3 regions of the Thalassotalea hakodatensis genome follow, and region 1 is predicted to be linked to each of the others. Evidence: riboswitches for the same ligand, from Rfam matches in the RefSeq annotation. Region 1 holds a riboswitch; each other region holds the start of a gene.

Region 1 (4,378 bases):
AAACCTACAGGACCAATTGAACCTACACTACAGCTAACCGCTTGCTGTACTTCTTCGTCAGTTGCAAAGGTTAATGGACTACTAATTTGTGGTAGGTTTTCAGCTTTAACTTCATTAAGTTGATGGTCGCCTCGCACAACAAGTGCTATTACGGGTTGATCTTCTGTCGCACCTTTGACAAGTAACGTTTTAACGGTTTGGTTAGCTGCAATATTTAATGTTGTTGCCACTGCATCAATTGTTTTAGCATCAGGAGTGGCTACTTCTGTTATTGATTGAGTGCCTTGAGGGCACTCGCCTACTGGGGCTAATGCTTCGGCTTTTTCGATGTTTGCTGCGTATTCAGAGCTATCAGAAAAAACAATATCATCTTCGCCTGAATCAGCAAGCACATGAAATTCATGCGAGCCTTCACCACCAATTGAACCATTGTCAGCAACAACAGGGCGGAAATCTAAACCTAATCTTTCAAATATTCGACAATAAGCATCGAACATGGTTTGGTACGTTTTCTTCAAGCATTCATCGGTAATATGAAATGAATAGGCGTCTTTCATCAAAAACTCTCGGCCTCGCATAACACCAAAACGTGGGCGTATTTCATCACGAAATTTAGTTTGAATTTGAAAAACATTTAACGGTAATTGTTTGTAGCTGTTAACTTCGTTTCGCACAATTGAAGTAATAACTTCTTCATGCGTAGGGCCTAAAACAAAAGAGCGATCGTGACGATCTTGAAGTCGAAGCAGTTCTGGACCGTAATCTTCCCAGCGCTCTGATTCTTGCCACAAATCAGCAGGCTGTACCATTGGCATCAATGTTTCAATAGCACCCGCTTTTGTCATTTCTTCACGAACAATATGTTCTACTTTTCTTAACACACGAAGCCCTGTGGGTAACCATGTATATAAACCTGAGGCAACATTGCGAACAAGACCTGCTCGTAGCATTAATTGATGGCTAATTACTTCAGCGTGCGCTGGGGTTTCTTTCAACGTTGAAAGTAAGTATTGGCTAGTACGCATGGGGTTTTTTGTTCCGTATGAATCATGAAAATATTATAAATATAGTGCCTTTATTCTAACAGGGGGTGGTATTGTGCAAAAGAGAAAAATGTAGTTAATTACCTATTGAAGTAAATACAGTCCAATTATTTAAGATCTTAAAGCATAATCTTGTATATTTACTGTCAATTTACAGTGATATTTTCTTACGACCACCTTTTATTTGCATAGAATTAGACGGTTTACTTGTTGAGTGCTCACCAATAAGTTTTTTCTTTTTTTGAGGTGAACTAGGTGCTTGAAAACATATCAATTGGATTTCTTCACCATTAAATTGCACGATATCTTGGTGGAAAATTTTTTTACGTTTTTGAAACTCAGGCTCACCATTTAAATACACATAACCTTCGGTGATAACAATTTTTGCTTCACCGCCACCACTGACAAGATTAGCTATCTTCAATAATTTATATAATTCGATGGGCTGAGAAGAAACTTCTATTTCGATTGTCATGTTAAACCTTACACATTACACATTTTATTTTTCTAAGGCATTTTATCTTTTTGTCGCTTGCCTGAACAGTAAGTTTACATAGTTAAAAAATAAGAAAAACTATTGCTTGCATCTTTGGTTGATATCTATACAATGCGCGCAGCTAGAAACGGCAAGATACTTGAAAGGGTATTACGCAAAGCTACCAGTCTACGGATTTTCTATGACAGTGGAGCTACCTAAGTGATCAAAAAGCTTATCATGCTTGCAGTTTCTATAAAGTTATTAATCTACTTTTTTGGAAAAGGTCACCATGAAAAACTTCGTTATTGTTATTTTAGTTACATTCCTTCTTTCTACTATAGCACCTAAAGCTCAAGCCAATAATGTGGCGCAAAATTTATGTGAATTTGTTGCTGCTGATGCAAAATCAAAACTACGTAGTTACCTAAAATCACAACGAATTAAAATTCGCCGTGTTTTTGATACGGTAGAATGTAATGGTAAAAACCTTTTGCAATTCGCTGCTTCAGCAAATGCTAATGAAACAGGTGCAATGATGATAGGTAAATTACCTAAAAGTGTCGTATCTGAAAATTTAACTGCACTTGCTAATACGGGTTTAAAAGTTGCCGCTGAAAAACGTGTAAATGGCTAATATTAAACGCTAATGAATACGTATGGGCGCTAATAAGCAAATAGCGCCCGTTATTGTTTTTGATGTGGAATAACCACACATTAAAGGCAATGCATTGTCTGAAAGCCAATAAATGTCTAAAAAAATAACGCGATAGATCTATAGCCTCTAGAGCGTGTTGATCTTTGCTGTTTAAATTTTGTTCAAATTAAACGCCTTTTGATCGCGGCACTTGGATTATTGCATAGTCATTCTATGGTTAATTCAAGTAACAAAGAGCAGGAGGCGTTTAGTTGAACCCTTCGGGCTGACGAATCCCCAAAAAATGACAGGCACAACATTTTATGATCTTATTAGTTCGCCAAAACAAAAATAAGAGTAAAATGCTATGCCTGAATCCTTACTTTGCCATAACTTCTTTGATAAGTCCTTATCGAATTTCAATCAAGCGAGAATGAAGACACTTAAAGCATGCTCTGAAGCACTTATAGTGTCTGATAGATTAACCTTAACAAGTTTGGGGCGTTACTTAGCTGGACGTGCGAACATTAAGCATAAAATAAAAAGGGTTGATCGTTTTCTTAATAACGAGCATTTGTTTAACCAACAAGTTGAAATATACGCTTCGTTGGCCAAACCAATCATTAGCAACTTGTCTTATTTAGCCATTGCAGTGGACTGGAGTGGTTGTTGCCGTTCAGATTACCACCTGCTTAGAGCGAGTTTACTCGTTGATGGCCGTTCTTTAGTGCTTTACAACATGGTTGTTGAATTAAAAGATTTTGATACGCCAGAAACCAATGCCAGATTTTTAGACAACCTCCTTCAAGTTATTGGTGAACACCGGTCCGTTTATATTTTGTCAGATGGTGGTTTTCTTACTCCTTGGTATACTAAAGTCCGTTCATTAGGATGGCACTTTATTGGCCGTCTCAGAGGCACGATGACATGTAAGTTAGAAGGTAAAAATACTTGGGAAAAACTCCCTGCCTTTCATCAGGGAGCGAGCTGTCAACCAACTCGACTTGGCAAAGCGAGGGTTACTCAACACAGTCCAACAGCATGTGATGCATTTCTCCATTTGTACAAAGGAAAATACAAAGGACGAAAAGGGAATAGCCGTTTTACTAAAGATACTCGCATGTATCGACGGCATGCTCATGAGCCATGGTTACTCGCAACATCAGATAATACACTCACTAGTGATCAAGTAATTAAGTTGTACAGTAAAAGGATGCAAATTGAGCAAAACTTTCGCGATGACAAAAGCCAACAATATGGCTTTTCGTGGCGGTTTAGTAAAACACAAGGCGTAAGGCGAATGAGTGCCTTGTGCTTAATTGCATGTTTAGCCAGTCTATTACTTTGGTTTGTTGGCTTTGAAGCGGAGCAGCGCAATTGGCAAATAATGTTTCAGGCTAATACGATAAAACACCGCAGAGTTCTATCGTTTCTTACATTGGCGAAGCAAGTAATTCGGCATAGACTCCACAAAATTAAAAATCACTATCTACAGAAAAGTCGAGAAAACTTTTTAGCTTATTATCAAATATGTTCAGTTATATAAAAATGGGGATCCGTCAGCCCTTCGGGCTGTATCTGTTTGGCATTTCTACTGTGTTAACGCTTGACTGGAGTAGAATAACTACACGGCGCAAGTGTTGCCTTGTATAAATACCAAACAAATTGCGGCAAAAGTAAACATGAAAGATCAACACGCTCTAGTATTTTGCTATAAAAAATGACCTCACTATAAGTATTCAATCTAAAAAAATCACCAGCTTAGATTAACTTTAAAATAAATTACTTACCTAATTGCTAACGATGATTTAACAAATTATTCACATAAGCATAATTGAAGCTGATGTATTTATTCACTATGGTTAAGACATACAAGGATTCTTGCTAGTGTGAATGCTATTTCATTTTGGCGAGAAAATAGCGATTAAGAGGTAACGTTATGTATTTCCGTGCGTATAGTCGATTGAAATATGATGTAGTAAAAGTCGTTTCCGTGTTGTCTTATATGACTATTCTAGGATGGGTAGTTGCATTTTTCATCTATGGTGATCACCGTTCTGCGTTAGCCAAATTTCATTTAAGGGATTCACTAGGGTTAATTATCACCGGAGCACTGCTTGCATTAGTCCCTTTTGTTGGTTGGGTATTATGCTTAGGTATTATCGTACTTTGGTGTACTGGGTTTTATCATGCATTAACTGGCCAACGTACACATCTTCCTGT
Region 2 (4,378 bases), 630 kb from region 1:
ATTAAAGGTTCCGTGCCATTACCTTATTATGCAGATCTTGATGCTATGATTGCAGACATCCCTACAGACGTTCAAATTGTTGCTTATTGTTCATGCCCGCGTGCTGCCGCTGATCATGTAGTCAATAAATTACGACATAAAGGTTTTACAAAAACAGCCGTTTTGTGGGAAGGTATTTTTGGTTGGATGCACCTTGGCTTCCCTGTCACTCGTGGTGATTTATCCACCCTTGATTAATCATGTAGATTATTGTTTTAGGAGTTTTTATGAAGTATGTTCGGTTAGGTAGTAGTTCATTAGAAGTATCAAATGTTTGTTTAGGTACCATGACATGGGGTAAACAAAATATACAACAAGACGCCAATGAACAACTAGACTACGCGCAATATCACGGAGTGAATTTTATCGACACCGCCGAAATGTACGCAGTACCACCTACCGCTGACACTTATGGTAAAACTGAACGTATTATTGGTCATTATTTACAAGCTAATCCTTCACGCCGAGAAAATTTAGTCATTGCTACAAAAGCGGCTGGCCCTGGACTTTCATACATACGGGGTGGCTCAGAGATAACACGGAAAGCGGTTATTCAAGCAGTTGATGATTCACTTAAGCGCTTAAGCACCGATCATATTGATCTATATCAGTTACATTGGCCGAATTACACCTCTCCTCACTTTGCTAAACATTGGCCAAATATGGTTGATTACACTGACGTGAACGCGACTGAAGAAATTGAGAAAATGCATGACATTCTGCAAGGGTTAGCCGACTGTGTTGCCGCAGGAAAAATTCGCTATTGCGGTTTATCAAATGATACACCTTGGGGAATAAATCAATATGTCAAACTAAGCGAGCAGCACAATTTACCGCGAGTTGTTTCAGTACAAAATGAATTTAATTTACTTCATACCAAAGATTGGCCGTATGTAATCGAAAACTGTATCCACGAAGATATTGCCTATTTACCTTGGTCACCATTAGCTTCTGGCGCGCTAACAGGTAAATACTTAAACGGAAGTAGACCAAAAGGTAGTAGATGGACCTTAATGCAAAGACATGGATTGTTTAGAGATACTGCGGCCGTTGAAAGCGCAGTTCAAAGCCTCAGCGATATTGCTAAGCAAATAAACCTTTCGCCAACTCAACTAGCGCTCGCGTGGGTAAATCAAGTAAAAGGGGTTACTTCAACCATTATTGGTGCAACCAGTATGGCGCAATTAGAAGAGAATATTGCTGCGTTCGAACTTTCATTAAATGAGACAACACTTAATCAGATAGATCAGTGGTTAAAAACCTACCCATCACCCTATTAGTGCTTTTATTAACACTGACTAACTACACCAGAGAAAAAGATAGGTCGAGATACCAATTACATCAAAAGCATACCTTGTTGTAATTGGTATATATTGTTATTTCGTTAACCTTCTACGTTTGTACATAAACAATCCGGTAATTAAAGCAAGTAACATTATCCCGAAAGAATGAGGCTCTGATATTTTCACTACTTCAATATTCATATCGGTGGGCTTCGGGCTATTATCATCTGAAAAATTTGGTGCTTGAACAAAACCCTTGTTCTGATTTACTGGATCTTGATTTCCATTTTCACCAGTAGAACTGCCACGGTTATTAAACGCACCTCCCGCATTGCCTTGATCTCCACCACCGTTACCTTGACCTTGTTGTTGCTCTTCACCGCCTATTGGCAAATTACCCAAGTTATTATCGGTCACAGAACCGTTATTTAGCTCTTCTTCGCCAGAGCCTCCCGTAGAGTTGGTATTTTCTTGACGAAACACTCGTTCAACAGCTTGTTTAGCCAGTAAGGCAGCTTTTTCTTTACCCAGCGAAATCAGAGCCAATGGAACAGCAGATTTTATTGGTTGTTCAATAAACGATTCTGCAATATTGTTACTGGCAAAAAACAGCGGTGTAGAAGCATTTGTTCGGTTAATCACTGGAATTAGCTGACCAGAAGCTGTGCCAGTAGCCAATGAGAACACCGGTGCATTATTTTGAGAAAACCCTGAAGCAATTGGCGTATTAGCAACAATGCCTGTACGACGAGCAAAGTTTCCTAAATAAGTATTACCGGCAATACCGGTAAGCCATTGTTTAGTTTCACCCACAATAACCCCGCCAAGATCCGCAGAAACAAATTGTGGTGCAGCATAAGTATCAATTGCCAACGTAGGCTTATTGACCACATTAATAGTTAATGAAAATTCAGTTGCCATTACATTAGCTGCGCTAACTACTCGAACCGTAACAGCAACATCTTCATCAACTTCATTGACATAAACAAAGAGTTCGTTCTGATTAAAAACACCTGTAACAGCATTATTATCGCTGATAACTTCAAAGATACGACCTTGTTGATTCAAGTCATCAATCGGAATAGAAAACATCGAATTTTCATGGGCAAGTACACTATTGTTAGCCATACCAAGCAATGAAAAATGTGCATTATCACTGGTAAAACCGGTCGCTTTATTTTGAAAGTCATAAATATTTGCTGTTGAAACACTGCTCAATCCCAGTAATGCAGCAAAACTTAACACTTTAGCTTGTTGAATAAGTTGATAATTCAAGTGATGATCCTCGTTTGTATATAATTTACAAAAACTATTAACGTCAAAATGTAATGATGACAACAGACAAGGATTGGGTAAGCTCAATTCTCTGCAACCCCGCTACCATAGTATTTACCTTAGGTCGGAAGCTTTGCGTATATGGGTTTCACCATACTTGCCTTTTACAAATATCGAATTAATAGTAATCTTTAATACGTTTTGCGTCAACAAAACGATCGTTTTGTTTAAAAAACCATCAAACAACTTTCACATTAAAATGTATATTATCCATTTAATTAATTGATTAAAAAGATAAAAACTTTAATTCATTTTCTACACCTTATAACAATGCATTAACGCTATTAACAAATCATTGATAATTATATTTTATACAATATACTTACAGCTGTATTTTATATACAAATTATAATAACGATGATAAAAAAAGGAAACAACGTGAAAACTCCACAACAGATACTCTGTGCTGGTTTAGCTGTTAGCGCCTGTTTAAGTTATACAGCATTTGCTAATGAACAAATCACACCAAATATACTTTCTAAAACTTCAGCAAAGCCTTTGCTAACATCACATGCAGCAAAACAGTTACAAGATAGTAAACAACAAGATATCAGCCCCCCTAGGCAAATATCACCAAAACAATTCGAACTATTACTACAGACAAAACAAACACTAAACGATCATTATCGCTCTGATCCAAAAACGCTTAATCGCTCAATGCGCTCTCCGATTAAAGCAATGCAAAGTAGCGGTTGTACCAATGCCAATGAATTACAATCATTATCAGATGGTGCTCTAGTGAATGCCGTAGTTAATGGTGATTTAACTTCATGTCTTTATGGATTATTTGACGCTAACCTAGTTGGCACATCTGTATTCTCAGATCAAAGCTTACAAACCATTGCTGATGCCATAACAGATCTACTTTCTACTGGTTATGACGGAACTGACACCACAAAGGCTGCTCAATTAGAAAAATTAGTCATTTACTTACGTGCTATGTTCTGGGCTGAGTGGGGCACAAATAGAGTATTCGATAGTCAGTTTACCAATACGCTTGAGCAAGCATTTAACCTATACATTTCAGGTGAAAACTTTGTTAATTATAACGGCGAAGCAACCAGAGATTTTATGGTCAGATATGAGATGCTCATTTTATTACGTAGCTCTGGTACTAATAACCTACCCTATTTAACGCGATTAACAGAAAGCTTACTTGGCTATGCTTCAACCGTAAACCGTGCTGATGATTGGGGTGTTTATTATGAAGAAAATGGTGTTACCCAGATCTTGACACATTTATTTAATACCTCGAGTGAAGATGCCAGCGCATTAGAACAATTAGTACAAAATCAACCTGAGTTACTTACCAATTTATCTTCTTTTGTATTAAACGAAGGTCAATGGCTTGTTGGTCACACACGGGAATATCAATGGGGTGATAGTGTTAATGAACTCGCCCGCTTTTTAAAATTTGGCGGCACGATTGCCGATACCGTTAGACCCGCCATTATCACCATACTAAATAACTACGATTACCAAGGCGCGGGTAGTATGGGTTGGTTAAAGGCACAAACGGCTGTGATAGCATATGATTCACAGAACTGTGATCTCTATGGCAATGCCTGTAGCTTCGATTTAGAAGCAACGATTTTATCTGGCAGCCACACCTGTAGCACAACCCTGAAGCTTCGTTATCAAGAACCTATTGATGAAGTAAACCGCGATCAAATTTGTGTGCAACTTGCCGAACAAGAAACAGCTTTTCATCAAATGTTTCA
Region 3 (4,378 bases), 180 kb from region 1:
TGGTTATATTGCACCAGATACAGTGGCTGAGGTTGCTGAAAAGTTATACAAAATGGGCTGCTATGAAGTTTCACTTGGTGACACAATTGGCGTAGGTACTGTAGCCAGTGTCAATAAAATGTTACAGGCAGTAAGCGCCCGAATCCCCGTAAAGCACCTTGCTGTTCACTTTCATGATACCTACGGTCAAGCGTTAACGAATATTTACGCCGCGTTACAACACGGCGTAAGTGTTGTCGACTCAGCCATTGCTGGCTTAGGCGGTTGCCCTTATGCTAAGGGTGCTTCAGGTAATGTAGCAACAGAAGACGTTGTTTATATGCTAAATGGCTTAGCGATAGAAACAGGGATTAACTTCGATACCTTACTTGAAGCAGGCTGGTATATCAGTAACAAACTCGGCAAGGCACCGGTTTCAAAAGTTTCAAATGCATTTTTAGCTAAATGCGAATAGCTTTACTTTTATAATCATTCAAATTTTAATGATCAACTGCAACACTCGTTGATCTTACATTTAGCAAGGAGTTAATCATGGCGGGTTTTGACAAAGTAGTGTCGAGCTATGAAGAAGCATTAGCAGGGCTAGAAGATAACATGACAGTTATTGCTGGCGGTTTTGGCTTATGCGGTATACCGGAAAATCTTATTACAGAGATCAAACGTAAAGGCACAAAAGGGTTAACCGTTGTTTCAAATAACTGCGGTGTTGATGATTTTGGTTTAGGGGTATTACTGCCTAATCGACAAATAAAAAAAATACTCGCTTCATATGTTGGCGAAAATGCTGAGTTTGAGCGACAAATGATGAGTGGTGAACTTGAAGTTATCTTAACTCCTCAAGGTACACTCGCTGAGAAAATGCGCGCAGGTGGCGCAGGTATTCCTGCATTTTATACCGCCACAGGTTATGGTACACCTGTGGCCGAAGGTAAAGAAGAACGTGAATTTGATGGTCGTCACTATATATTAGAAAAAGCCATTACCGGTGACTTTGCCATCGTAAAAGCATGGAAAGCAGACCGATACGGAAACCTTGTGTTTAGAAAAACCGCACGTAACTTCAACCCTATGGCTGCTACTGCAGGCAAAATAACCGTAGTTGAAGTAGAAGAAATCGTTGAGCCGGGTGAGTTAGCACCTGATGAAATTCACACCCCTGGCATTTACGTTAACCGTCTCATTAAAGGGACGTTTGAGAAACGCATCGAACAACGCACAATTAGAAGCGCATAAGGAGTTAACATGGCTTTATCTAGAGAACAAATTGCGCAACGCGTAGCACAAGAACTGCAAGATGGTTTTTACGTAAATCTTGGCATAGGCATTCCTACATTAGTCGCCAATTACGTACCCAATGGCATGGAAGTCATGTTGCAATCTGAAAATGGTTTACTTGGCATGGGTCAATTTCCTACTGAAGACGAAATAGACGCTGACTTAATCAATGCTGGTAAGCAAACAGTAACCACCGCTAAGGGAGCATCAATTTTTGATTCAGCAGAATCATTTGCTATGATCCGTGGTGGGCATGTTGACCTCACTGTATTAGGCGCTTTTGAAGTTGACGTTCAGGGCAATATTGCTTCATATATGATCCCTGGTAAGTTGATTAAAGGCATGGGTGGTGCAATGGACTTAGTTGCAGGTGCTGAAAACATTATTGTTACTATGACCCATGCGTCTAAGCACGGGGAATCTAAGTTACTCTCGCAATGTACCTTACCATTAACAGGTAAAGGCTGTATCAACAAAGTGCTAACTGATTTAGCCTTTATCGAAATCAAAGATAATAGCTTTCATCTGGTTGAACGTGCACCTGGTGTATCTGTAGAAGAGATTAAAGCGTTAACTGCTGGTGAACTTGTTATACCTGAAAATGTACCTGAGATGACATTTATATAACTTTTACCAATAAATTTATTAGTAAATATAATAAAAAAAGAGCTTTAATGCTCTTTTTTTATAAGAATTAGAAAGTCATATGTAATGTTTCCATATATCCTACAAGAGAAAGTTATATCTAACACATTGTAAAATATACATTTATAGTAAAAACTTAACATTCAACATACTTGCCAATTTCACAAGACTTGATTTTATCTTACAAATTAGTGATACTGAAATTGACAAAGAAAAGGCAAAACATGCGAAAACATGTTACGCAAAACCACCGGTCTAAGGATAATTTAATTTATCTATGACAGCGGAGTTACCGAGTTCAATTAGGTACGTCCTGTGGTTTTTTCTTTTAATAAACTCAACTTGAATTAAAGGTTATTAAAATGAAAAAATTATTACTAGTTTCAACTATTACAGCGTTAACAATGACGTCTATCGTTTCTGCTCCTAAAGCAGAAGCATCGAATATAGCTCAAAGCTTATGTGAGTATGTAGCTGCAGATGATAAGAAGCGTATGCGCTCATTTTTAAGAACGAATAAAATCAAAATCCGCAGAGTTTTTGATGGTATTCAATGTAATGGTCAAAACTTACTGGTATTTGCTTCTGCAAGAGGTGCGGTTGAAACAGGTTCTATGATAGTAAGTAAGCTACCAAAGAAAGTTGTTTCAGAGAACCTTGCAAATCTCCAGAGTGGATCGCAACCATTGATAGATGCCGCTAACGAACGCGTTAGCAGCTAAAATTATTTTTTAGTAGGCGTTATTTGTTAAATCAATAGCTTTACTAGTTTATAATTCTTCTGTCGACTTAAAAAAGCCAGCTAATGCTGGCTTTTTTTTCAACTCAACAAAAGTAGCCTTTACTTTTATAAGCCTTTTATTAATTTAAATGTTCGTGTTGGTTACCATTGTTTATACAGAACGATTTTTAAACCCAGCTAACATTATTTAACCTGAGCTCGGGATAAGAAGTTAGCGAATCAACAGAAACGGTAAGCTTTTTATTTATCACACTGTTCTAGCACGGAGTTTTTTCTTAGTGCAAGGAAAATTTGTGCGTCAATAACGTGTCTATTGCAAATACATTTAACGCAGTAATAAGGAAAAACAACGGCTAGAAAGTAAGTTGTTATCCCTAGCTCAAGTTATTTAACTTGGTAATCTTTAAAATAAACGATAAACTCTCGTTAATTGATAGAATAGATACCGTGATTAATTTGTGACGTACCGATCGCGCCAGCATGAAAAAAACGCATTAGTATTAACTGGGGGTGGTGCAAGAGCTGCCTATCAAGTTGGTGTGCTGTCTGCAATTTCAAAATTTTCCCCACGGCATCACCCTATCCCTTTTTCAATTATTTGCGGTACCTCTGCCGGAGCGATCAACTCAACCGGTTTAGCCTGTTATGCATCTTGCTTTCAACTTGGCGTTAAAAAACTTGAATGGGTATGGAAGAACTTAACAACAAGCAGGATATATCATAGTGACCCTGCTCGTGTATTTAGTCATATATACCGTGGTATATTAGCGAGCTTTCAAGCAGATTATGCAAACAAATCGGCGCACAGCTTACTTAACAATGCACCATTAAGAGCCTTACTAACAGATGTTGTTGACTTTCAGCGTATAGACAATAATCTATTAAAAGGACATTTACGCGCGCTTTCAGTCACTGCGTCTAGTTATAGTAGTGGTGATTCCATTAGTTTTTTTCAATCAAGTGAAACCATTTCTCCTTGGTTTCGAGCTAAACGAAAAGGCTTACCCTGTCAGATAAATAGTGATCATTTACTTGCTTCAGCAGCGATTCCACTATTGTTCCCGTCGATCAAACTTGGAAAAGAACATTTTGGTGACGGCTCTATTCATCAACTATCTCCGTTGAGCCCTGCAATACATTTAGGCGGTGAGAAGCTATTTATTATCGGTGTTGAACAACCGTCAGAACCATTACATCCTAAGGAAAACAATCCACATCCTCCAACAAGCGCGACCATCGCAGGTCATTTACTAGATGGCATTTTTTCAGACACTTTGCAAAGTGACTTAGAACGTCTCAAACGTGTAAATAAAACACTTTCGTTAATCCCAGAAGAAAAAAAAATAGCACAAGAAGGCTTAAAATCAATAGAGACATTAGTAATAAACCCAAGCCACGACTTCAATGCAATAGCAGTAGAGCATTATCATCAAATGCCAATATCAATTCGACTGCTTCTTAGGGCGATGGGCATCAGCAATGATCCTGAATCAAGTATCATTAGCTACCTGTTATTTGATCGCACCTATTGCCATCAACTCATTAAACTCGGCTTTCAAGATGCACTAGAGAACGAAACACGTATTCGTGAATTTTTATCGCTTAAATGAACGTAGTAAATCTTTCAAGCTAACGCAAATGCAGAGATATGGGGATTGAGCAAAAGAAACCTATTATACCAATTCGCATAAATATTCGGTCATTCAGCGAGAATTA

Evidence for each region. A riboswitch is a leader RNA that binds a small molecule or an ion and turns the genes downstream of it on or off. The one in region 1 is predicted to bind cyclic di-GMP.
Region 2: linked by a shared signal. The riboswitch ahead of QUE72_RS11495 (hypothetical protein) and the one ahead of QUE72_RS08700 (DUF3718 domain-containing protein) in region 1 are both predicted to bind cyclic di-GMP.
Region 3: linked by a shared signal. The riboswitch ahead of QUE72_RS07905 (DUF3718 domain-containing protein) and the one ahead of QUE72_RS08700 (DUF3718 domain-containing protein) in region 1 are both predicted to bind cyclic di-GMP.

What each region holds. Positions count from the first base shown of each region.
Region 1 is NZ_AP027365.1:1,984,610-1,988,987, forward strand. It holds gene QUE72_RS08690 (proline--tRNA ligase) at 1-1,025, opposite strand, end outside; gene QUE72_RS08695 (RNA-binding S4 domain-containing protein) at 1,195-1,518, opposite strand; cyclic di-GMP riboswitch class I at 1,659-1,740, shown strand; gene QUE72_RS08700 (DUF3718 domain-containing protein) at 1,811-2,155, shown strand; gene QUE72_RS08705 (IS4 family transposase) at 2,523-3,701, shown strand; gene QUE72_RS08710 (hypothetical protein) at 4,095-4,378, shown strand, end outside.
Region 2 is NZ_AP027365.1:2,610,609-2,614,986, forward strand. It holds gene QUE72_RS11485 (c-type cytochrome) at 1-237, shown strand, start outside; gene QUE72_RS11490 (aldo/keto reductase) at 267-1,319, shown strand; gene QUE72_RS11495 (hypothetical protein) at 1,416-2,597, opposite strand; cyclic di-GMP riboswitch class I at 2,687-2,769, opposite strand; gene QUE72_RS11500 (collagenase) at 3,036-4,378, shown strand, end outside.
Region 3 is NZ_AP027365.1:1,802,378-1,806,755, reverse strand. It holds gene QUE72_RS07920 (hydroxymethylglutaryl-CoA lyase) at 1-454, shown strand, start outside; gene QUE72_RS07915 (CoA transferase subunit A) at 532-1,233, shown strand; gene QUE72_RS07910 (3-oxoacid CoA-transferase subunit B) at 1,243-1,902, shown strand; cyclic di-GMP riboswitch class I at 2,127-2,217, shown strand; gene QUE72_RS07905 (DUF3718 domain-containing protein) at 2,283-2,642, shown strand; gene QUE72_RS07900 (patatin-like phospholipase family protein) at 3,121-4,272, shown strand.